Cupriavidus necator: one gene and its partner. The protein of the gene in region 1 interacts with the protein of each later gene in a pairwise test. Links are inferred from orthologs where the notes say so. Each region holds a gene or a part of one and is shown in the gene's direction. Other genes may lie near its edges.

The links.
Region 2: the proteins of I6H87_RS14855 (region 1) and I6H87_RS00965 interact in binary tests that used the Escherichia coli proteins (3 or more experiments, as listed by UniProt). The link is inferred for Cupriavidus necator from one-to-one orthologs.

Annotation. Positions count from the first base shown.
Region 1 is NZ_CP066018.1:3,157,115-3,173,110, reverse strand. The notes cover bases 1-2,906. They hold I6H87_RS14855 (hydrogenase large subunit), read left to right. Parts: upstream 1-631; coding sequence 632-2,182; downstream 2,183-2,906. Other genes in these bases: I6H87_RS14845 (ribbon-helix-helix protein, CopG family), read right to left, coding at 2,783-2,906; I6H87_RS14850 (NADH-quinone oxidoreductase subunit B family protein), read left to right, coding at 2,182-2,706; I6H87_RS14860 (hydrogenase 4 subunit F), read left to right, coding at 1-627. In the rest of the region: more of I6H87_RS14845, read right to left, coding at 2,907-2,986; I6H87_RS14840 (HPr family phosphocarrier protein), read left to right, coding at 3,133-3,405; I6H87_RS14835 (fused MFS/spermidine synthase), read left to right, coding at 3,420-4,250; I6H87_RS14830 (DUF1275 domain-containing transporter), read left to right, coding at 4,291-5,451; I6H87_RS14825 (hypothetical protein), read left to right, coding at 5,549-5,713; I6H87_RS14820 (YkgJ family cysteine cluster protein), read left to right, coding at 5,908-6,150; I6H87_RS14815 (ArsR/SmtB family transcription factor), read left to right, coding at 6,258-6,911; I6H87_RS14810 (MBL fold metallo-hydrolase), read left to right, coding at 6,986-7,363; I6H87_RS14805 (MFS transporter), read left to right, coding at 7,360-8,655; I6H87_RS14800 (isocitrate lyase), read right to left, coding at 8,789-10,369; I6H87_RS14795 (hypothetical protein), read right to left, coding at 10,514-10,744; I6H87_RS14790 (helix-turn-helix domain-containing protein), read right to left, coding at 10,794-11,750; I6H87_RS14785 (alpha/beta fold hydrolase), read left to right, coding at 12,012-12,833; I6H87_RS14780 (cysteine hydrolase family protein), read left to right, coding at 12,878-13,504; I6H87_RS14775 (dienelactone hydrolase family protein), read left to right, coding at 13,569-14,264; and more genes.
Region 2 is NZ_CP066018.1:201,326-206,340, reverse strand. Bases 2,302-5,015 are described here. They hold I6H87_RS00965 (FKBP-type peptidyl-prolyl cis-trans isomerase), read left to right. Parts: upstream 2,302-3,251; coding sequence 3,252-3,779; downstream 3,780-5,015. Other genes in these bases: mutS (DNA mismatch repair protein MutS), read right to left, coding at 4,908-5,015; I6H87_RS00960 (hypothetical protein), read right to left, coding at 3,862-4,911; I6H87_RS00970 (cupin domain-containing protein), read right to left, coding at 2,302-3,240. Outside these bases: bamC (NlpB/DapX family lipoprotein), read left to right, coding at 1-649; I6H87_RS00975 (MBL fold metallo-hydrolase), read left to right, coding at 717-1,505; I6H87_RS34220 (hypothetical protein), read right to left, coding at 1,599-1,835; more of I6H87_RS00970, read right to left, coding at 2,035-2,301. UniProt on the Escherichia coli protein: Folding helper with both chaperone and peptidyl-prolyl cis-trans isomerase (PPIase) activities. Chaperone activity prevents aggregation of unfolded or partially folded proteins and promotes their correct folding.

The DNA of each region.
Region 1 (15,996 bases):
ACCGGCCGCCTGATGATGGGGTTCGGCCTGCTATCGGTGGTCGCGGCTGTCTTCTTCCTGATCCGGCAACGCGACATCAAGCGCATGTTCGCGTATTCGTCCATCGAGCACATGGGCATGATGACCTTCGCCTTCGGCATGGGCGGGCCGATCGCCAGCTATGCCGGCCTGCTGCACATGACGGTGCATTCGCTGGTCAAGTCAGCGATCTTCTTCGCCGTCGGCCACGCCGCGCAGAAGGCGGGCACGCAAGTCATGGACGATATTCGCGGGTTGATCCGTGTCAGTCCCACGGTCGGCTGGGGCCTGATGGTAGGAGTGCTCGCCATCCTGGGCATGCCCCCGTTCGGGGTCTTTGCCAGCGAGTTCCTGATCGTCACCACCGCCATGCGCGAACAGCCGTGGGCCACGCCCTTCCTGCTGTTGGCACTTGGGCTGGCGTTCGCCGCGGTGTTCAGCCGGGTGCAGCCGATGGTCTTCGGCGACACCACGCTCATGCCGCTGGCGCATCCGCCAGCGCTGGTCCCGGTGTTCACGCACCTCGCCCTGGGGCTGATGCTGGGCCTCTATGTTCCGCCCTATCTCGACACCTGGTACCGGCAGGCAGCCGCAATGCTTGGGAGCTGAACCGATGACTCTGTCCGATCCCGGCCTCAACCTGGAGCGGTTGCCCGCGCCGCTGCCAGTCTGGCATGGCCGGGTCGATCCAGACGGCTGGTCGGTCACGGCCCGCGCGGTGGCGGACGCTGGCGGGCGCCTCGTTGCGCTGTGGGGCGTTGATCGGAGTGCCATCGGCGGCACGTTGACGGCATGCGTCACATACGCCGCGGCGCGGGGGCTGATGTGGCTCGAACTGCGACTGGATGGCGTCGCGCCCGCCGTGCCGGACCTGGCCGGCGTATTCCCATGCGCGGGCCGGATGCAACGTGCCATGACCGACCTGGTGGGTATCCCCGTGCAGGACAGCCGCGATGGCCGGCCCTGGCTGGACCACGGCCTGTGGCCGGCAGGGGCGCGGCCGCTGCAAGGCGGCGCGCCGGCGGGTGCGGCCACCGGCGGCATATTGCCTGCCAACTATCCTTTCGTGCGCGTGGAGGGCGACGGCGTGCACGAGATCGCGGTCGGGCCGGTGCATGCCGGCATCATCGAACCCGGCCACTTCCGCTTTTCGGTGGTCGGCGAGAAGGTGCTGCGGCTGGAGGAACACCTGGGCTACACCCACAAGGGCATCGAGCGGCGTTTCACCGAACTGGCGCCGCCCGAGGGCTACCGGTTGGCCGGCCGGGTCTCGGGCGATTCCACCGTGGCCTATGCCTGGGCCTATTGCATGGCGCTGGAGTCCGCCTGGCGCTGCGCGCCTCCACCGCGGGCGGACTGGCTGCGCGCCCTGATGCTCGAGCGTGAGCGGGTGGCCAATCACCTGGGTGACCTGGGGGCGCTGGGCAATGACGCGGGGCTGGCCTTCGGCCTGGCGCAATTCTCGCGCCTGCGCGAAGACTGGCAGCGGTTGTCCGCAGAGGCTTTCGGTCACCGGCTGATGATGGACGCCGTGGTACCGGGCGGCGTTGCGCAAGACCTGGCACCAGCCATGGCTGAGCGCCTGGAACAGCAGTGCGGTCACATCGAGCGGGAAGTACGCGTGCTGCGTGCGGTGTACGACGAACATGCGGGCCTGCAGGACCGATTTCTTGGAGCAGGCTGCGTCACGCCGCAGCTTGCCGCCCGGCTTGGGCTTACCGGCCTGGCCGGACGTGCCAGCGGTTGCGCCGCGGACCTGCGCTGCGACCATGCCTGGCGGCCCTACGATAGCGTCGCCGTGAAGATGGCCACGCACCGCGGCGGCGATGTCGCCGCCCGGGTGGCGGTGCGCTTCGATGAGGTGCTGGAGTCGCTGCGACTGATCCGTGCCATCTGTGCAGGCCTGCCGGAGGGTGCCACGCGAATCGTTCCGCAAGCGCCCGCCGGCGCCGCCATCGGGGTCGGATGGGTGGAGGGCTGGCGTGGCGAAGTCCTGGTCGCGCTCGACCTTGCCGATGACAGCCGCATTCTGCGCTGCCATTGCCACGACCCGTCGTGGCAGAACTGGCCGGTGCTGGAGCATGCCATCATCGGGAACATCGTGCCGGACTTTCCGCTGATCAACAAATCCTTCAACCTCAGCTATTCGGGGCACGATCTCTGATGTGGAAAATCCTCAGGCAGATCGCACATACCGGCATCGTTACTGAGCCTGCTCCGCGCGGCGCGGCGGACGAGGCCGCCTCCATCCAGCGCATCCACCGGGAGCTGCTCGACATTCTCGGGCAGGCGCTGACGATCCGGCAGGTCGACGCAGGCTCCTGCAATGGCTGCGAACTGGAAATCCACGCACTCGGCAATCCTTACTACAACATCGAAGGCCTGGGCATCAAGTTCGTCGCAAGCCCGCGCCATGCCGACATGCTCCTGGTGACGGGACCCGTTTCGCGTCATATGGAAGAGGCCCTGCTGCGCACCTATGCGGCAACCCCGGAGCCGAAACTGGTGGTGGCGATAGGCGACTGTGGCTGTACTGGCGGGATCTTCGGGGAGAGCTATGCGAGCTGCGGCCGCGTCGCCAATGTCATCCCGGTAGACATAACGGTGCCGGGCTGTCCACCGCCGCCGATAGAGATCCTGCGCGCAATACTAAGCGCCGTCCGGCAGACCGGTGCCACAAGACGCTAGTGATCCGGCCCTGGCAACAGCGGTGTGCACCTGAGGTGTGCACCTGAGCGTGGGCACCGGCTGGCCCCTTCCTGCATCACCCGCGTTCCTTCGCCACTGACCTTGGCGCTCCAAGCGTCGGCCGGGTGGCGTAGTCCACCTCGTACTGCTGCAAATAGTCGCGAATCATCTGGCGAACGACTTGGGATGGCGTCTGGTCCTGGGCGGCGCAGAGCGCCTCAAAGGCCTTTTTCTTCTCCGGATCGATCAATACGGTCAGGCGGGCAGTCTTGGATTCCATGCGTCTAACAATGTCATCATATAATAATGGAATTATAATAGTATACATCTCCAAGATGCGCCGGCATGTCTTAGTAGATGCTGGCAGGGCGCGCGGTCCCGCGCAAACGAGTCTTCAGGGGGCACAACTTTTTGATGAGGGGCGCAGTGGTAGAAGTGACGATAGCGGTAACTGCCGGGAATGCATTTCAAGGGCGGAATTCCGCACGGCTGGCTTTCACGGCCAATCAATTTGAGTGCGAGATCCTGCTTACCAGTGGCCCCTGGGTTGCAAACGCCAAGCGCGTGATGGAGGTCATGCGCCTGTCCGCCCGGGTGGGAACGCACATCCGCATCCAGGCGGACGGAGCGGACGAAGCCGCCGCTGTCGTCACCATCGCGGCATTGTTGCGGGGAGAGGCGCTTCCCAAGGCGCTTTGATGGAATCCTGAGCTATGCATGCCGACCGCACCTCGTTCGACGCCTACCTGAAGTTCCTTGCCGAGGCGAGCCACGACGGTACGCCCAAGGTGTTGGAAACCCAGCACGCCCTGTCCCTGCATTTCGACGCGCTCGCGACCCAGAGCTTCATGTCGCGCAAGGATCCCGACAAGCTCGTGCTGGGCTATACCCGGACGATGATGGGATTCCTGTTGTTGCACCCAGTCCCGGCCAGGATCTCAATGATCGGCCTGGGTGGCGGTTCGCTTGCCAAGTACTGCTACCGGCATCTGCCCAACACCAAGATCGTGGCAATTGAAATTAATCCGGCGGTCATCGCCCTGCGCGAGCAATTCCAGATCCCGCCGGACGACGAACGACTTGAGGTGGTTTGCGCAGATGGCGCCGACTATGTTGCGAACCAGGATGCGCGACCGGACGTGATCCTGGTGGACGGGTTTCTGGCCGATGGCATGCCGGTGCAGCTGGGGACGGCAGACTTCTATGCCGCCTGTCATGCCCGCCTGGCCGATACCGGCGTGCTGGTCGCGAATTTTCTCGAAAGCGATCCCGATATCCCGCTTTACCTGGAGGAAGTCAGCACCGCGTTCGGCCAGTCGATGTCGATTTCTCTTTCCGAAGACAGTTCCAACTACACGCTGTTTGCCTGGAAGGGGGCGCACAAGCTGCCCTCCCTGGACGCGCTGATTGCACGAGCGCGCATCCTGGAAACCGCGCATTCGCTAAGCCTGACCGCGGCCGCTCGCCGCCTGAAACGCGGCGAGCGCCTTGCGTCGGATCGTGCGGCCTGGTCGAAGCTGGCAAGACCGCAGCTCCGGTATTGACACCGCCCTCCCCCGCGCAAGCCTCCTTACCAACGCAACCATGCCTATCCTGTACTTGCGCAAGCTGACTGGGAAGGAGCGCAGTCCCGGCAGCAATCGGCAACTGGCCTGCTACCTGGCGTTTGTGGCCGGAGCAACCAACGCAGGCGGCTTCCTGGCCGTGCAGCAGTACACCTCGCACATGTCGGGCGTTGTGTCCGCCATGGCCGACAACCTGGCGCTTGGCAGTTTCTGGCTGATGTTGGACGGCCTTGGGGCCTTGCTGTCGTTCCTGGCGGGCGCCGCCTGCTCAGCGGTACTGATCAACTGGGCCCGGCGCGAGCGACTGCATAGCGAATACGCATTGCCGCTCATGCTGGAAGCCTTGTTGTTGGTGTGTTTTGGCCTGCTAGGCAGCAATCTCGAACACCACGAATGGTTGTTCGTGCCGGCAACAGTCATGGTGCTCTGTTTCATCATGGGCTTGCAAAATGCCATGGTCACCAAGCTGTCGAATGCCGAGATCCGCACCACGCACGTGACCGGCATGGTCACCGACATCGGTATCGAACTGGGCAAGCTGTTCTATTGGAACCTGTCCAGGGCCGATTCGAGCAAGCCGCCGGTGCTCGCCAATCGGCATAAGCTGCAGGTACTCATCACACTCGTCGTATTGTTCTTTGCCGGCGGCGTCATTGGCGCCCTGGGGTTCAAGCACGTCGGGTTCAGCGCCACACTTGCGCTGGCAACCCTGTTGCTTGCCCTCGCTGCGGTTCCGGTGCTGGACGATGTGCGTCTGCATTTGTGGCGCCGGGATCTTCTGGCTCATTTGATCGCACGTTCCCGGCGTTGGGCTCGCGCAGTCAAGGAAGATGTGCACGCCGTGTGGCTGGCCGCGCAAGATCCCCGCACGCCATGGTATGCGAAAGCACTGGCCTTGCCGGTCGCCGCCTATGCCTTGTCGCCCATTGACCTGTTTCCCGATTTCATTCCGGTGCTCGGCTATCTGGATGACGTGGTGGTGGTGCCGCTGGGCTTGTTGCTGGCAATACGGTGGATTCCGGTCGCGGTAATGCGCCAGCATCGCGCGGCGGCCGCGGCATCCGCCCACCGCCCCGTCAGCCACGTTGCGGCGCTGGTGATCGTGACGCTCTGGGCCGGTGCAGCGGTGTCGGCAATGATCTGGCTTGTGCAGCATCTGTCTGGGCGGGGAGGCACATGAAACGGCGGCCCGATCAGGCGCGGCCATCGGCCAGTCCCACAGCAAGGTCCCGGCCTGAGCTGACGACACGGCTCGATGGCCTCGTAGAGGGAAAGAGATGAGCGACGAACAGTATCACCGTGCCGTGGACCTGATCCACTTGCTCTATGCAGCACTGGCCGGCCTGATGACGCCCGGCGGCGGCGAGGAAGCCCGTGAGCTGGCCGAGAGCGCTATGCAAGAGGCGTCGGAATTCCTCAGACTACCGCCGGGGGCACGTTAGTTGAACTAGATCGCGGCGCACAGTTGGGTTGAATGTAGCGCGCATCCTACCTCGGCCAGCTCCTGACCGACTTTCTGATAACCGCACCAATGAATAGTCAAAAGATCAGATTTCTTCGCTCACGAATTCCCACATTTGAGTGCACCCCTGGATGTCATGACTGTTGTGGTCCTGTGACAACCTCAACGGAGGAAATGTCGAGGCTTCCCGTCAAAAGCGATGCCGAGCACGAAACGGCGCTGGCAAACCTGAGTTGCCCTCACCTTGATACCAAGGGATGCAGCGTGTATTCGGAGCGCCCGTTGATTTGTCGCTTGTTTGGAACGACCCCAAGGCTTGCCTGCCCGAACGGAAACCGGCCGGTCAGAATGATCGATCCGGAGATTGAACAAGAGATTCAGCGCTTCTTTCTAGAGACACGTCACGTGCTGGTCTGACTGAGGCATGAAGCTACCGCTGGCAACCGCTGTCAAACAGCCTCCCAGAGAGAGGCTCCTTCCACACAGAGCTTGCCATTCATTCTAACGTTCCATAGAATGAAAAAATGAGAACGTTAAAGAACCACCTGTACGAGCAGGTCGCGCGCATCGGGAAAGCCGTAGCCAGCCCGAAACGTCTGGAGCTTATCGAGCTTATGTGCCAGGGTGAGAAAACCGTCGAGGTTCTGGCCGCCCAGGCAGAAATCAGCGTGAAGCTCGCCAGCGCTCATCTCAAGGAGCTGCGCCAGGCTCGTCTCGTCGAGACCCGCAAGGATGGGAAGTACGTCCAGTACCGCCTGGCCAGCACCAGCGTGGCCGACCTCTGGGTAACGCTTCGTTCAGCGGCCGAGGAGCGGCTAGTGGAATTGCAGGTGGCCCTGGCGTCAATCATCGGGCATGGCGACGACCTCGAAGGATTCGACCGTGCTGCCATCTTGAAGAAGGCCAGGGCCGGAGAAGTGCTGGTTCTCGATGTGCGCCCAGCAGAGGAGTTCGCCACGGCCCACTTGCCGCATGCTCGCTCCCTGCCACTCGACGAACTCAGGAAGCGGCTTGCCGAGCTGCCCAAAGACATGCCCGTTGTCGCGTACTGCCGCGGCCCCTTCTGCCTGATGGCCAAGGACGCTGTCGAGTTCCTGCGCAAGAAGGGCTATCGCGCCTTCCACCTGACTGATGGCGTGGCCGAGTGGCGCGCTCACGGGCTGCCCATCGAGGCATAGGGCAAGGAGACGGATGTCATGGCACGGAAAGCGCGGGCCGACTAGGCGCCAGTGTCCAGACACAGGAAACCGTCATGTTCTTCCGCCAACGTCCCACTGAAAACGCCGCCTTTTCCTATTTCTTTGGATGTGCCGGCCGGCCGGACCTGGCCGGGAGAGAACGCGAAATGGCCGCCCGACTGCACGATAGCTTGCATCGCAAGCTGTTGAATCTCCCTGCCGAGCTTGAGATTTATCCTGGACATCAAGCCGGCAGCGCCTGCGGCGCAGGCCTTTCTGGCAAGCCTGCATCGACCATCGGGTTCGAGAAACGCTTCAACCCGATGCTCGCAATGTCGCGCGATGCCTTTGTCGATGCGGTGGTTGCCGACATCCCGCAGCAACCGGAGAACATGGCTCGCATCATAGAGGTCAATCTGCGTGGCATTAAGCCCGAAGGTGCGCGCGATTGAAGCCGCTCTCGATTGACTTCGGCATACGTGCCAATCTTGGCCAGATTCTGCAGCAACTGCTGCAGGTGCTGTTCGTAGGCATGACCATTGGCATGATGCGCAACGTTGTACCGGCGCTCGCCGAGACCGAGTTCGGCGTGCCACGTGGGTCGTTCATGCTACTGGTGGCCTTCGTCGTGGCATTCGGCTTCGTCAAGGGTGCTATGAACTTCGTTGCGGGTCGCCTGGCGGAGCACATCGGCCGCAAACGAGTGCTGCTCATCGGATGGCTTGTAGCGCTACCGATTCCGCTGCTTATCTATTTCGCGCCATCGTGGAACTGGATTGTCCTGGCAACTACCTTGCTCGGTGTGAATCAGGGCCTGACCTGGTCAATGACCCAGACGGCCAAGCTCGACATTACGCGAGCCGACCAGCGCGGCCTGGTTATCGGGCTGAACGAATTCTCTGGCTACGTGGGTGTCGCCGTGGCAGGAGTGGTCACGGGCTATGCGGCTTCCATCTCGGGTCCGCGCGAAGGATTGCTGTGGTTCGGCGCTGTCGTCATTGGGCTGGCGACATTGCTCGCCTGGCTGGTGGTGATGGAGACGCTGCCCTGGGCCCGGGCTGAGGTCAAACGCCACACCGCCGGCACATCCGCGACAGTGCTTCACCCACGCTACCCGCCGGGCGTAAGCGAGCAACCATCGAGCAGCGAGATGTTCGTCCTGATGAGTTGGCGCGACCGTCGAATGGCCGCGCTCTGCCAGGCCGGGCTAGTGGAGAAGTTCGTTGACGCGCTGGTTTGGGCCTTGTTTCCCATCTACCTGCACCAGCAGGGAGTGAGCCTGCCCGGCATTGGCTGGATAGTGGGTGTCTACGGCTTTACCTGGGGCGGTGCCCAGCTATTCACCGGTAGATTCTCGGACAAGGTCGGCCGTCAGCGCCTCAATGTCGGGGGTATGTGGGTGTGTGGCGCTGGCGTGGCCCTGCTGCCGCTAGGCAGCGGCTCGGTTTGGTGGAGCACCTCGGCCGCCGTGACCGGGCTGGGCATGGCGATGTTGTACCCCAATCTGAGCGCTGCGGTAGCCGACATCGCACACCCCAGTTGGCGGGCGTCTGCCATTGGCATCTACCGCTTCTGGCGCGACCTCGGGTATGGCATCGGCGCGCTCTGCCTGGGCGCAGCTGCAGCGCTCGGTGGCCGCGTCGAGAGTGCATTCTGGTTCGTCGCCATCGCGATGGGACTGTCTGGCCTTGTACTGTATCACTGGGGAGAGGAGACGCATCCGCGTCTCAACCCAGCACGCTGATTTCAAGCCACACGTACAGCTTCTGCATGGAAGCGCACAAGAATATGTTTGATGAGAACCCCGCGAGCGATCTCGCCGGACAAAAAAACGCCAACCCGTATCGGTTGGCGTTTTGCTTGGGGTATTACTGGTATCAGAACTGGTTCATGGTGTTGTCTTTACCCGCCGCTTTCAGGGCCGCTTCGCCGCTGAAATACTCCTTGTGGTCGTCGCCGATGTCCGAGCCGGACATGTTCTGGTGCTTGACGCAGGCGATGCCCTGACGGATTTCCTTACGCTGCACGCCAGCCACATAACCCAGCATGCCCTGGTCGCCGAAGTATTCCTTGGCCAGGTTGTCGGTCGACAGCGCGGCGGTGTGGTAGGTCGGCAGCGTAATCAGGTGGTGGAAGATACCTGCTTCGCGCGACGCGTCGGCCTGGAAGGTCCGGATCTTTTCGTCGGCGAGCTTCGCCAGTTCGGTCTGATCGTATTCCACGCTCATCAGCTGGGCGCGGTCATATGCCGACACATCCTTGCCCGCGGCCTTCATCGCGTCATACGCCTGCTGGCGGAAGTTCAGGGTCCAGTTGAACGACGGGCTGTTGTTGTACACCAGCTTGGCGTTCGGGATGACCTTGCGAATCTCGCTGACCATGCCGCCGATCTGGGCGATATGCGGCTTTTCGGTTTCGATCCACAGCAGGTCAGCGCCGTTTTGCAGTGCGGTGACGCAATCCAGTACGCAACGCGCTTCGCCCGTGCCGGCGCGGAACTGGAACAGGTTGCTGGGCAGGCGCTTGGGACGCAGCAGCTTGCCGTCGCGCTTGATGATGACGTCACCATTGCCCAGTTGGTCGGCCGACAACTCCTCGCAATCGAGGAAGGAATTGTACTGGTCGCCCAGGTCGCCCGGCGTGTTGGTCACGGCGATCTGCTTGGTCAGGCCGGCACCCAGCGAATCAGTACGGGCCACGATGATGCCGTCGTCCACGCCCAGTTCCAGGAAGGCGTAGCGGATGGCGCGGATCTTGGCCAGGAAGTCCTCATGCGGCACGGTGACCTTGCCATCCTGGTGGCCGCACTGCTTCTCGTCGGACACCTGGTTTTCGATCTGGATGCAGCATGCGCCCGCTTCGATGAACTGCTTGGCCAGCAGGTACGTTGCTTCGGCGTTGCCGAAACCCGCGTCGATGTCCGCGATGATGGGCACGACGTGGGTGACGTGGTTGTCGATCTTCGCCTGGATGGCGGCCTTGGCAGGGCCCTGGGCAGCGTCCAGCTCGCGGAACAGGCCGCCCAGCTCACGGGCGTCGGCCTGGCGCAGGAAGGTGTACAGCTCGCGGATCAGCGCGCTGACGGAGGTTTTTTCGTGCATCGACTGGTCCGGCAGCGGGCCGAACTCAGAGCGCAGCGCGGCCACCATCCAGCCGGACAGGTAAAGGTAGCGACGCTCGGTGCTGTTGAAGTGCTTCTTGATGGAGATCATCTTCTGCTGCCCGATGAAGCCGTGCCAGCAGCCCAGCGACTGGGTGTACTTCGACGAGTCGGCATCGTAGGCGGCCATGTCGGCGCGCATGATCTTGGCAGTGTACTTGGCGATGTCCAGGCCAGTCTTGAACTTGTTCTGGGCACGCATGCGGGCGGCATACTCGGGATTGATGGCATTCCACGCGCTGCCGTGGTTCTCTTTCAAACCGGCAACTGCCTTGATGTCGTCTTGATACTGGGCCATGGGAATTTCCTAAGAAGAAAGCGCGTTTGAAAAAAATAGTTGAGTGTGCTGGCGGATGTCGAGGCGAGCAGCGTGGGTTCATTGTAGGGCGTTCTTGATGCGTCGCGGCAAAGTCTTATATAAGACATAAGAGTTGATTTTTCCTTATTTTTCAATGAGATAAACACTAAATTCCGCAATGTGGAAAGCATTTTCAAGGAACGAAAGATAGCGCCGGGGGAAAGCCGGAGCAAATTCCACAATGTGAAACGCTCTTTCAGTTGCCGGAGGCAGGCCGGGCACGGATGGGATGATCGTCAGAAACCGGCCAGAGTCGGTCAATAAAAATGGGATCGGGCTACCACCGCGATGCGGCCATCCAGTGGTTTTGCGCACGCAGGTCTTCGAGATGTTCTTCGAGTAGGCACCCAGGCCGGGCATCGGCCTAGTGTGGCGCCTGCATGCCGAGATGCGACGCGCGCAGCGTCTGGCTGGGCAGCACGCCGAACAGCCGGCGGTACTGCATGGCGAACCGGCCGATGTCCCAGACCCCGAAGCGCATACAGATGCTCGTGACCGTCTCGCCTGCCTTGGCATGCTTCAGCGCCTGGCGCGCGTGGTGCAAGCGGTGGAGCACCAGGTACCGGTGGGGGCTGATGCCGACGTACCGGTTGAACACGTTGCGAATGGTACGTTCCGAGGCACTGGTAGCTGCGCACAGATCTTCAAGCAGGATGGGCGTGTGCCGCGCCGCTGCCAGCAAGTCCATGGCCTGGCTCAGGATGCGCCGGTGATTCTGGTGCCTGGCAGTGTCGGTGCTACGCGCGGCTAGCGGCAGCAGGGTGTTGAACGCGAGCCGGAGGAGTTCGCTGCGTGCGGTCTGCTCGCCAGCCGGGTGATGCAGTTGGGCAGGCTGGCGATCATCGATGAAGAGCAGGCGCTGGGTCAGCGCAAGCAGGGCGCCCAAGCTTGGACCGCCGGTCAGGACAAGATTGCGGGCGAGCAATGACAAGTCGGCATTGTCTGCGTATGTCGCCATCCACCGGCAGACGAGCTCGCATGGCATGGAGATTGTCATCCAGCTTGCCGGGCGGCTGGCGTCGATATGGAACATGCGGTCCGGCGCCATCCAGCCGATTGCATGGCGGTCGAACCGGCGCCCGTCGACCACCGTGCATTCATGTCCGCTCAGCGGCAGGAACAGGTTGAAGCATCCCGGCATGCCTGCACCACTGTAGATCGTCGCGGCGCCTTCCTGTCCGGCCATCAAGGCAACGCCATTCAGCTCGAGCACACGCAGGCGCCAGTCCCGTCGCTGCGCCGAGCGCAGCATGTACCGGCCGTTTACGCCATACAGTGACGCTTCGAATTCATCAAACTCCGCATAGCTGGCGTTGGTCATCGTCACCCTCTTGCGCTCAAGTGAATTGGAGTGCCCTGCGGCGGGATGGCTGACACCTGGCGCAGGCTCGGCAGGCACCATCCGATTTGCCGATTTTACGTAGCGTCTGGCCAGAGTCCAGGAGAATAATGGCCGTCACCGCGATGGTTGCCGACCGTGAAGCAGGCTGCCATGCCGCCAGCGCACAGGCTGGCGACGATCGCACACATCGGGTCCTCGAGCCGCCGCGGGCTTTCCAATCCCCTTCAGACGGAGCAAGCCATGGGAACGATTACAACCAGGGACGGGACCGAGATCTACTTCAAGGACTGGGGCGCGGGGCAACCAATCGTCTTTCATCACGGCTGGCCCCTGACCGCCGACGACTGGGATGCCCAGCTTCATTTCTTCCTGGCCAGGGGGTTCCGGGTCATTGCGCACGATCGCCGCGGCCACGGCCGCTCCACCCAGACCGCCATCGGCAATGAGATGGACACCTACGCCGCCGACGTGGCCGCGCTCGTTGCGCACCTCGACCTGAAGGACGCTGTCCATGTCGGCCACTCGACTGGCGGAGGTGAAGTGGCACGCTATGTCGCGAAGCATGGCGCCGGGCGCGTGGCCAAGGCGGTCCTGATCGGTGCCGTACCGCCGATCATGGTCAAGACGGACGCCAATCCGGGGGGCTTGCCGGTGGAGGTGTTTGACGGCTTTCGCGAGCGGGTAGCCACCGACCGCGCCCAGTTCTACAAGGAAGTGCCGGTGCCCTTCTATGGCTACAACCGCGACGGCGCCAAGGTCTCGGAAGGCGTGAAGGACAACTGGTGGCGACAGGGCATGATGGGCGGGGTCAAGGCCCAATACGATTGCATCAAGGCGTTCTCGGAAACCGACTTCACCGAAGACCTGAAGGCAATCGACGTGCCGGTGCTGGTCATGCACGGCGACGACGACCAGATCGTGCCCATCGGGGCCTCGGCCCCGTTGAGCGCGGAGCTGCTGCGCAACGGCACCCTGAAGGTCTACAAGGGCCTGGCGCATGGCATGTGCACGACCCATCCGGATCTCATCAACAACGATCTGCTGGCGTTCGTGCAACGCTGACCAGTGTCGCAGAGGCACGATTGCCAGTGCCAGGGAGGACGATCATGACAGGCCCCGCCTACACCAGCGAGTCCACCGGGCTTCTGCTGGTGGATCCGTACAACGATTTCCTGAGCGAAGGCGGCAAGCTGAACGGCCTGGCCAAGCCGGTGGCGGACAAACTCGGGACGCTGGCAAATCTGCGTGCGGTGACCAGCGCGGCGCGTTCGCGCGGCATACAGGTGTTCTACGTGCCGCACCATCGCGCCCGCCCGGACGAGCATCTCGGCTGGCAGCACGCCAGCCCCTACCAGCTCGGTGCCAGCCGCGCGCAGGTCTTTGCCGAAGGCACCTGGGGCGGAGACTGGCATCCTGATTTCCGCCCCATGGCCGGCGACGTGATTGTCCATGAGCACTGGGGCGGCAGCGGCTTCGCCAACACGGACCTGGATTTCCAGCTCAAGCAGCACGGCATCCGGCAGGTCGTCCTGGTGGGCTTGCTGGCGAACACCTGCATCGAAGCCACGGGGCGGTTCGCGGCGGAACTTGGCTACCATGTGACCCTGGTGCGGGACGCGACCGCGGCATTCTCGCCGGAAGCCTTGCATGCCGCGCATGAGATCAACGGGCCCACGTTCGCGCATGCCATCCTGACCACCGCCGCATTGCTCTCCGCGCTGGGCGCGCGCTGACGGGGAATTGCGCTACATTGACGGCTGCCCGCATGGGCAAAACCCCCGCATAACAGGAGGCATCATGGGCGAGTACACATCGATCGACGTAGCGGACGGCAACTTCCGGGCCTACCTTGCCAGGCCGACATCAGCGGCCAACGGCAAGGCCATTGTGGTGATCCAGGAGATCTTCGGCATCAACGACGACATGCGTGCCACCTGCGATCATTTCGCGCAACACGGTTTCACCGCCATCTGCCCGGATCTCTACTGGCGCCAGCAGCCGAACGTCGAACTCACCGACAAGAGCGATGCGGAATGGCAGAAGGCCCTGGCGCTCTACCAGGCCTTCGATGTCGATGCGGGCGTGGGCGACCTGGATGCGACCATCCAGTTCACGCGGCGGCTGGACGGCATTACCAGCGGCGTGGGCACGGTCGGCTACTGCCTTGGCGGACTGCTGGCATTCCTGACCGCAGTCCGCACCAATGCCGAAGCGGCTGTCTCCTACTACGGCGTCGGCATCGACAAGCATCTCGGCGAGGCCGCGACGTTCACCACGCCGCTGCTGATGCATATCGCCGAGGAAGATGAATTCGTGCCGCCGGAAGCGCGGGCGCGGATCGTCGCGGCGCTGTCGGACAAGCCCAATGTCGAGATATACACGTATCCCGGCTGCATGCACGCCTTCGCGCGAAACCAGGGCGTCCACTATGTCGCCGACGCCGCCGAACGGGCCAATGCCCGGACGCTTTCATTCTTCCAGGCTATGCCATAGCCTGCGCCGCAACCACGCTCCGTCCGGCGGGACCGGGAACGGCGCCGTTGCGGTCCCGTTCCGGTCGTACCGTGTCGCGCATGAGGCGACGCGATTAAGCCCGTAGGCGACCCTCAGTCTCCAACGGGCGAAAACTATCCTGGCTTGGCGCCTGATCCGATGATGAGTTCAAGCTCGGTCTTGAAGCCTTCACCGACGTCGAACTGCTTAAGGCATTCATAAACCTCGTTCCAGGCCCTCAATCTCGCCGCGACGTCGAGGTCCGCTACCACAGCCCGGTATGCCCCGGCGGCTTCCTGCATCAGTTGCAGAGCATCGGACGCGCTCGGCAAGACGAGCTGCGCTCGAACATGCTGTGTTTTCACATCGCCAAGACCGCTGTCGTTCATCAGGCGTTCCATCACGCCATCGCCTCCCAGTGCGAAGATTCCAGGTTGTCCGGGGGCGGGCGGAGACTTGCCCGCGTGGCGTAGAAGGATCGCCATCGGCTGGGCCATAAAGGGATTGTTGGCCGGCGTCGTGAAGACTAGCGCCGCGAAACGCGCGCCAGGCTTGAGTACGCGTCGGACAGATTCCAATGCCTCACCAGGTGACGGGAAAAGCATCAATCCCAATCGACACATCGCCGCGTCGAACGGCGCCAGTGTCTCGTCCAATTCGTCTACTGCGCATTCCAGCGTTTCGATATTCTGAAGACCGGCACGAGCGGCATTTCGGCGGACATGCTCCAGCATGGTGCCCGATATATCACTGGCGACCACTTCGCCGCCGGCACCCACACGCATCGCTGCCTGGATGCTCTGGCTGCCGGCACCGCAGGCCAGATCGAGAACGCGCATGCCCGGCCGGATACCGGCCATATCGATGAGCGTGTCCGTGGCGCCCGAAAGATTGGTGGCAAACACATGCTCCCACTTCGCCCAGCCGGGTGCTGCCGACTCCCACGTATTGCGAAGATTGGATTTCACGCTGCTGTCGGTCATCTGGAGACTCCCTCAGGACGCCGCCTGTACAGGAGCATTGTAGTGCGCAAGCGATGCGTGTGGCCCCCGTCATCCAGCGCCCGTAAGTTGGCGGCTTCGACGCAGAAGGCTTACGTTCTGCGCACATTTGGAGGCTGTGCCAGTGAGTGACCGCCTTCCTGAACGACTCCAACAGTTGAGTGGACACTCGATCGGCATCCCAAAAGAAAAAACCGCAGCCAAAGCTGCGGTTTTTTCATCCTGCTAGCACCCTACCCGCTTAAACTTCCTCATACAGCGGCAGCGTCAGAAACTCAGCAAAATCCTCCGACGTAGACATCTGCTCAAAAATCTCGGCAGCCCGGTCATAGGTCTTGGTATCGCCACCCACCAGTGCCTTCACCTTCGCCAGCTCTTCCGGAATCAGCTTGCGCACCAGCTCGGCCGTCACCTTGGTGCCGTCTTCCAGCTTGCCCTTCGGCGAGCGGATCCACTGCCACACCTGCGAGCGCGAGATCTCGGCAGTAGCAGCATCTTCCATCAGGTTGTGGATCGGCACGCAGCCGTTGCCATCCAGCCAGGCGCCCAGGTAGTGGATGCCGACGTTGATGTTCATGCGCAGGCCATGCTCGGTGATCGGCGTTTCCGGCTTGAAGTCGAGCAGGTCGGCGCCCTTCACTTGCACGTCGGGGCGTTGCTTGCCGAACTGGTTGGGCTTGTCGCCCAGCACTGCCACGAATTCCTTCATGGCCGGCTCGACCAGGCCCGGG
Region 2 (5,015 bases), 3.0 Mb from region 1 along the record:
CGTCGAGCGTTCGCAGAACGGCACGCTGGAGGTCTTCATCAGCCACCGCGGTGCGCAGGAGCAGCTGACCGGCATCGACAAGTCGAGCACGGTCTGGACCCCGCGTCCGGCCGATCCTGAGCTGGAAGCCGAATTCCTGTCGCGCCTGGCCCAGCGCCTGGGCGTGCAGAAGGAACAAGCCGACCGCATGGCCAAGAACCCGGCGGCGGCGGGCAATGCCGCAGCCGCTGCGGGCACGGCCGCCGCTGCTGGCGCTGCTGCTGGTGCCGATGGCGCCGCGCCGGCCAAGTCGTACCTGTCCCAGGTCAACGGCGCTCCGGCGCTGCAGCTGCCCGAACCGTTCGACCGCGCCTGGCGCTCGGTCGGCCTGTCGCTGGACCGCGTGAACTTCACGGTTGAAGACCGCGACCGCGGCCAGGGCCTGTACTACGTGCGCTATGTCGACCCGCGCACCGTTGCCGACAGCCGTGGCTTCTTCTCCAAGCTGTTCACCAAGCCGGAAGATTCCAAGACCGCCAAGAAGTATCGCGTGTCGCTCAAGGGCACGGGCAGCGGCACGCTGGTGACGGTGCTCAACGATGCCGGCCAGCCTGAGAACGGCGAAATCGGCAAGCGCATCCTGTCGCTGATCGACGAGCAACTGCACTGAGCCGGCGCATGACTGCTGGCATGCCAGCCGGCCGTCCTGGCCGGTGTCTGGCGGGGAGGGCGCGGCCATGATGCGCTTCGCCTTCCTCGGCAGCGGCAGCGAGGGCAACTCGCTGCTGATCGAATCCCGCGAAGACACCACCACCACGCGCGTGCTGCTCGACTGCGGCTTCGGCATCCGCGAGACCGCGCGGCGCCTGGAGCGCCTGGGCGTCGCGCCGGACCAGCTCGACGCCGTGCTGGTGACGCACGAGCATGGCGACCACGTCGGCTCGGCCTACGCCTTTGCCGCCCGCCACCGCCTGGCGGTGTATACCAGCCACGGCACCTGGCTGGCGACCTCGCACCTGCGCGGCGCCGATGCGGCCGACGTGCGCGTCTGCGGCGCCGACCATGCCTTTGCCATCGGCGGACTGCAGGTGCTGCCGTACACCGTGCCGCACGATGCGCGCGAGCCGCTGCAGTTCGTCTTGTCGGACGGGCAGGCAAGGCTGGGTGTGTTGACCGATGCAGGCATGGAGACGCCTTACGTGACGGCGCGCCTGGCAGGCGTGGATGCGCTGGTGCTGGAATGCAACCATGACCGCGAGATGCTGCGCAATTCGGTCTATCCGGCTTCGCTGAAGCGGCGCATCGGCGGGGACTTCGGCCACCTGGCCAATGAAGTGGCGGCCAGTATCCTGGCGCAAGTTGCCCATGCCGGCCTGAACCGCGTGGTCGCGGCCCACCTCAGCAAGCAGAACAATACGCGTGAGCTGGCAACGGGGGCGCTGGCAATGGCATTGGGTGCGTTGCCGTCCGAGGTGCTGGTGGCAGACCAGGACGAGGGCCTGGACTGGCAGGCGGTGCGCGCCTGAGGGATGCGTGGATTCGGCAGGGCGCAGTGCGGTAGCAGCGCCCAAATAAAAAAACCGGCCCGAAGGCCGGTTTTTTCATCGGTCAGGAACCGATTACTGCTTGGCAGCCGGAGCCGAAGCGTCAGCAGCCGGAGCCGAAGCGTCAGCAGCCGGAGCAGCAGCAGCCGGAGCGGCCGGGGCTTCAGCAGCGGGAGCCGAAGCTTCAGCGGCCGGAGCGGCAGCAGCCGGAGCAGCCGTGTCAGCGGCCGGAGCGGCAGCTTCTTCCTTCTTGCCGCAAGCGGCGAGAGCAACAGCGGCCAGCAGCGATGCGATCAGGAGAGACTTCTTCATTGTTCGTCCTTTAACTTGTAATAACGGAAAACAGGCGATGAATAATTACCGGTAATTATCGCTCTTGAACTGCAAAATAGAGGCCCTCCCGGGTCCCGATAAATGCAATGGTCCACAGTACTAGCCAGCCAACAATTATATCCGCGTTTTCCCGGCTTGTGTAGCGCCGAAATTTACTGATTCGCAATGTTACGTATTATTACAGCCGCGGGCCCAATTGCAGCCATCCTTCCAGCGTCCAGTGATGGAAAGTTTCCATCAGATCGGGTAGGTCCGCGCAAGCCGCAACATCTTCGCTACTAAGCTGCCGATAATCGGCCAACTTTTTCAGCCATTGCATCAGTTCGGCCGGCGGCTCGTAGGCTTCTCCATTGAGGAAGAAATTCGCGCGGTCGTAAAGCGCAATCGATGCTGATGGCAGTACCACACCATGGCGGGCCGCCAGTGTCGCATAACGGCGCAACGGCATGTCGGGTATCTCTGCAAATTCAACGCCAGGTTTGGGTTCTGACAGATGGCTGCCGAGGAATTCGGACACCATCTGGCTATTCCATTGCAACGCCTTGAGCCGCTCGGCGACTGCCTTGGCCATGCCGGCGGGTAACTGCGCGGGCCGCGTGGCGGCGCGCTCGCCGGCGTCGGCATAACGGCCGCCGAGGTCTTCATTGTCTTCGACCGTTTCAGACAGCCAGGCCAGGAAATGCCCGGCCAGCTCGCGGTAGGCCGGCGCGCGGAAGCCGATCGAGCAGGTCATGCATTCGCCTTCGGCAATGCCATCGTGCGCATATTGCGGCGGCAGGTAGAGCATGTCGCCGGGTTCGAGCACCCATTCCTGTTCCGCGTTGAAGTCGGCGAGGATCTTCAGCGGCATGTCCGGGATCAGCTCAAGGCTGGTCTGCGACGAAATGCGCCAGCGGCGCCGGCCCGAGACTTGCAGCAGGAACACGTCGTAGGAGTCGAAATGCGGGCCCACGCCGCCGCCGTCGGTGGCGTAGCTGATCATCAGGTCGTCCAGGCGCGCGTCCGGCACGAAACGGAAGCGGCCCATCAGTTCCGCCGCGGCGGCGTCATGCAGATTTACCCCTTGCACCAGCAGGGTCCACTGGCGGGCCTTGACGCCGGGCAGGTTTTCGCGCGCAAATGGGCCATGCGCGAGTTTCCAGCGGTTACGGAAGTGCGTCACCAGGCGCGATTCGACGTCATCGCTGTCGGCCAGGTCGAAAAGAGCCTCGCGCGACACAGGCGGCACGATTCCGGGTACTGCCTGTCGAATCAGCAGGGGCTTGCGATGCCAGATATCCCGCATGAATGCAGCAGGCGTCATGCCACCAAGCAGGTCGAGCGGAGTGTCTGGATCGACGGGGCCAGGGGGCAGGGCCTGCGCGTATAATGCGGAATCGTTCATGGAGTCAAGAATTGAAAATCGCTAAGAATACTGTGGTGTCCGTGATGTACAAGCTGTCGGACGCGCAAGGCAATCTGATCGAGGAGTCAGATGAAGCCATGGTTTATTTGCACGGCGGGTATGATGGCACGTTCCCCAAGATCGAGGAAGCGCTCGACGGTCATGACGCGGGCTTCGAGACCCAGTTGCAGCTGGAGCCGGAAGACGCGTTCGGCGACTATGACGCCGATATGGTGAAGGTCGAGCCGCGCAACCGCTTCCCCGAGCCGCTGGAAGTCGGCATGCAGTTCGAAGGCATGCCCGAAGATGGCGACGAAGAGGACTCCGTCATCTATACCGTGACCGACGTGGCCGAGGACAAGGTCGTGCTGGATGGCAACCATCCGCTGGCCGGCATGGCGCTGCGCTTCTGGCTGAAGGTCTCCGAAGTCCGCGAGGCCACCGCCGAGGAAATCGAGCACGGCCACGCCCATGGCGCCTCGGGCGTTGAAGTCGTCGATGAGGACGAGGACGACGACACGCCGCGCACGCTGCACTGATCGCGCTGCACGGTTCGTATTCCGCACCCCAGGAAAAAGCCGGCCGCAGCCGGCTTTTTCGTTGTCGGGCCGGCAAGCGGTCTCAGCGCGGTGCCGGTGCGTCCTTGAGCATGACTGCGAACGGTGAGGCCGCGCCCGGCGTGATCACCAGTTCGGCCCATTGCGAGACCGTGTTGGCGGGCAGTGACACACGCGTGAAGTTCTGCATGACCTTGCCGGCCGCATCGCGCAGCGGCTTGTCGATGCCGAAGCCGTTGTCCGCCCCGTTGGCCCCGTTTCCGCCCGCATGCACCAGCAGCACCTGGCCGCGGAAACGACCGGCCAGCTCGCGCAGCTGGCGCTTGAATTCCAGGTAGCCGTCGCGGGTGCGGTGGCGCATGAAGCCGTCCAGCAGCGTCGGGCGGCCTTTCTTCTCCCAGCCGTTGGCAAAATGCGGGTCGGCGTGGACCACCACCACGATGCCGTTCAGGTCGCGTTGCCGCGCCACCGAGAACGCGCGCGCCAGCCACTGGCGGTTGGCCTCGCGCCGGTCCTCGAACTCGCCGTTGCGCCCGCCTTCGTCGCGGTAGTGGTTGTTGTCACCCGGCAGGTTCATGCCGACGAGCAGGATATCGGCCACCTCCATGCGCATGTTCTCGCGGAAGCTGCGGAACAGCGCCTGGTCCGACTGCCGGTGCAGCGGTCGCGGATGCCGGCCGAGCGTGGCGTCCTCGGGGAAGAACAGCTCACGCAGCCGGTTCAGGCGCTCGACCGCGTCAAAGCCGCCGTTGACCGGCAGCCGGCATTCGGACCAGTCGGTCTCTCCGGGCACGTAGACCAGCGGCAGCGGCGACTGGTCCAGCAATTGCTGGCGGTTGCCCAGCACCGCATCGCTGCACGACTCCGTATCGCCCTTGATGCCGCCGGCATGAATGACCAGGTCCAGCTTGCGCTCGCCGAAGTAGTCGAGCAGTGCCGCCGCGTTGGCCTCCGCGGCCGGCCACTGGGGCAGGTCGGCGATCAGCGCGATGCGCGTCAGCTTTGGCCTGGCCGGTGCCTTGCCGGCGCGGCCCGCGGGCGCGGCCGATGCCATGCCGGCCGTGCAAAGCAGCGGCAGCAGCATGGCAAGCAGGGCACGGCGTGCAGCGTTCATGCGGCGTCGAGCGCCTCGCCTGCCAGTGCCTTGAGCCGGTACAGCGCCTCCAGCGCTGCGCGCGGCGTCAGGGTGTCGGGATCCAGGTTGGCCAGCGCATCGAC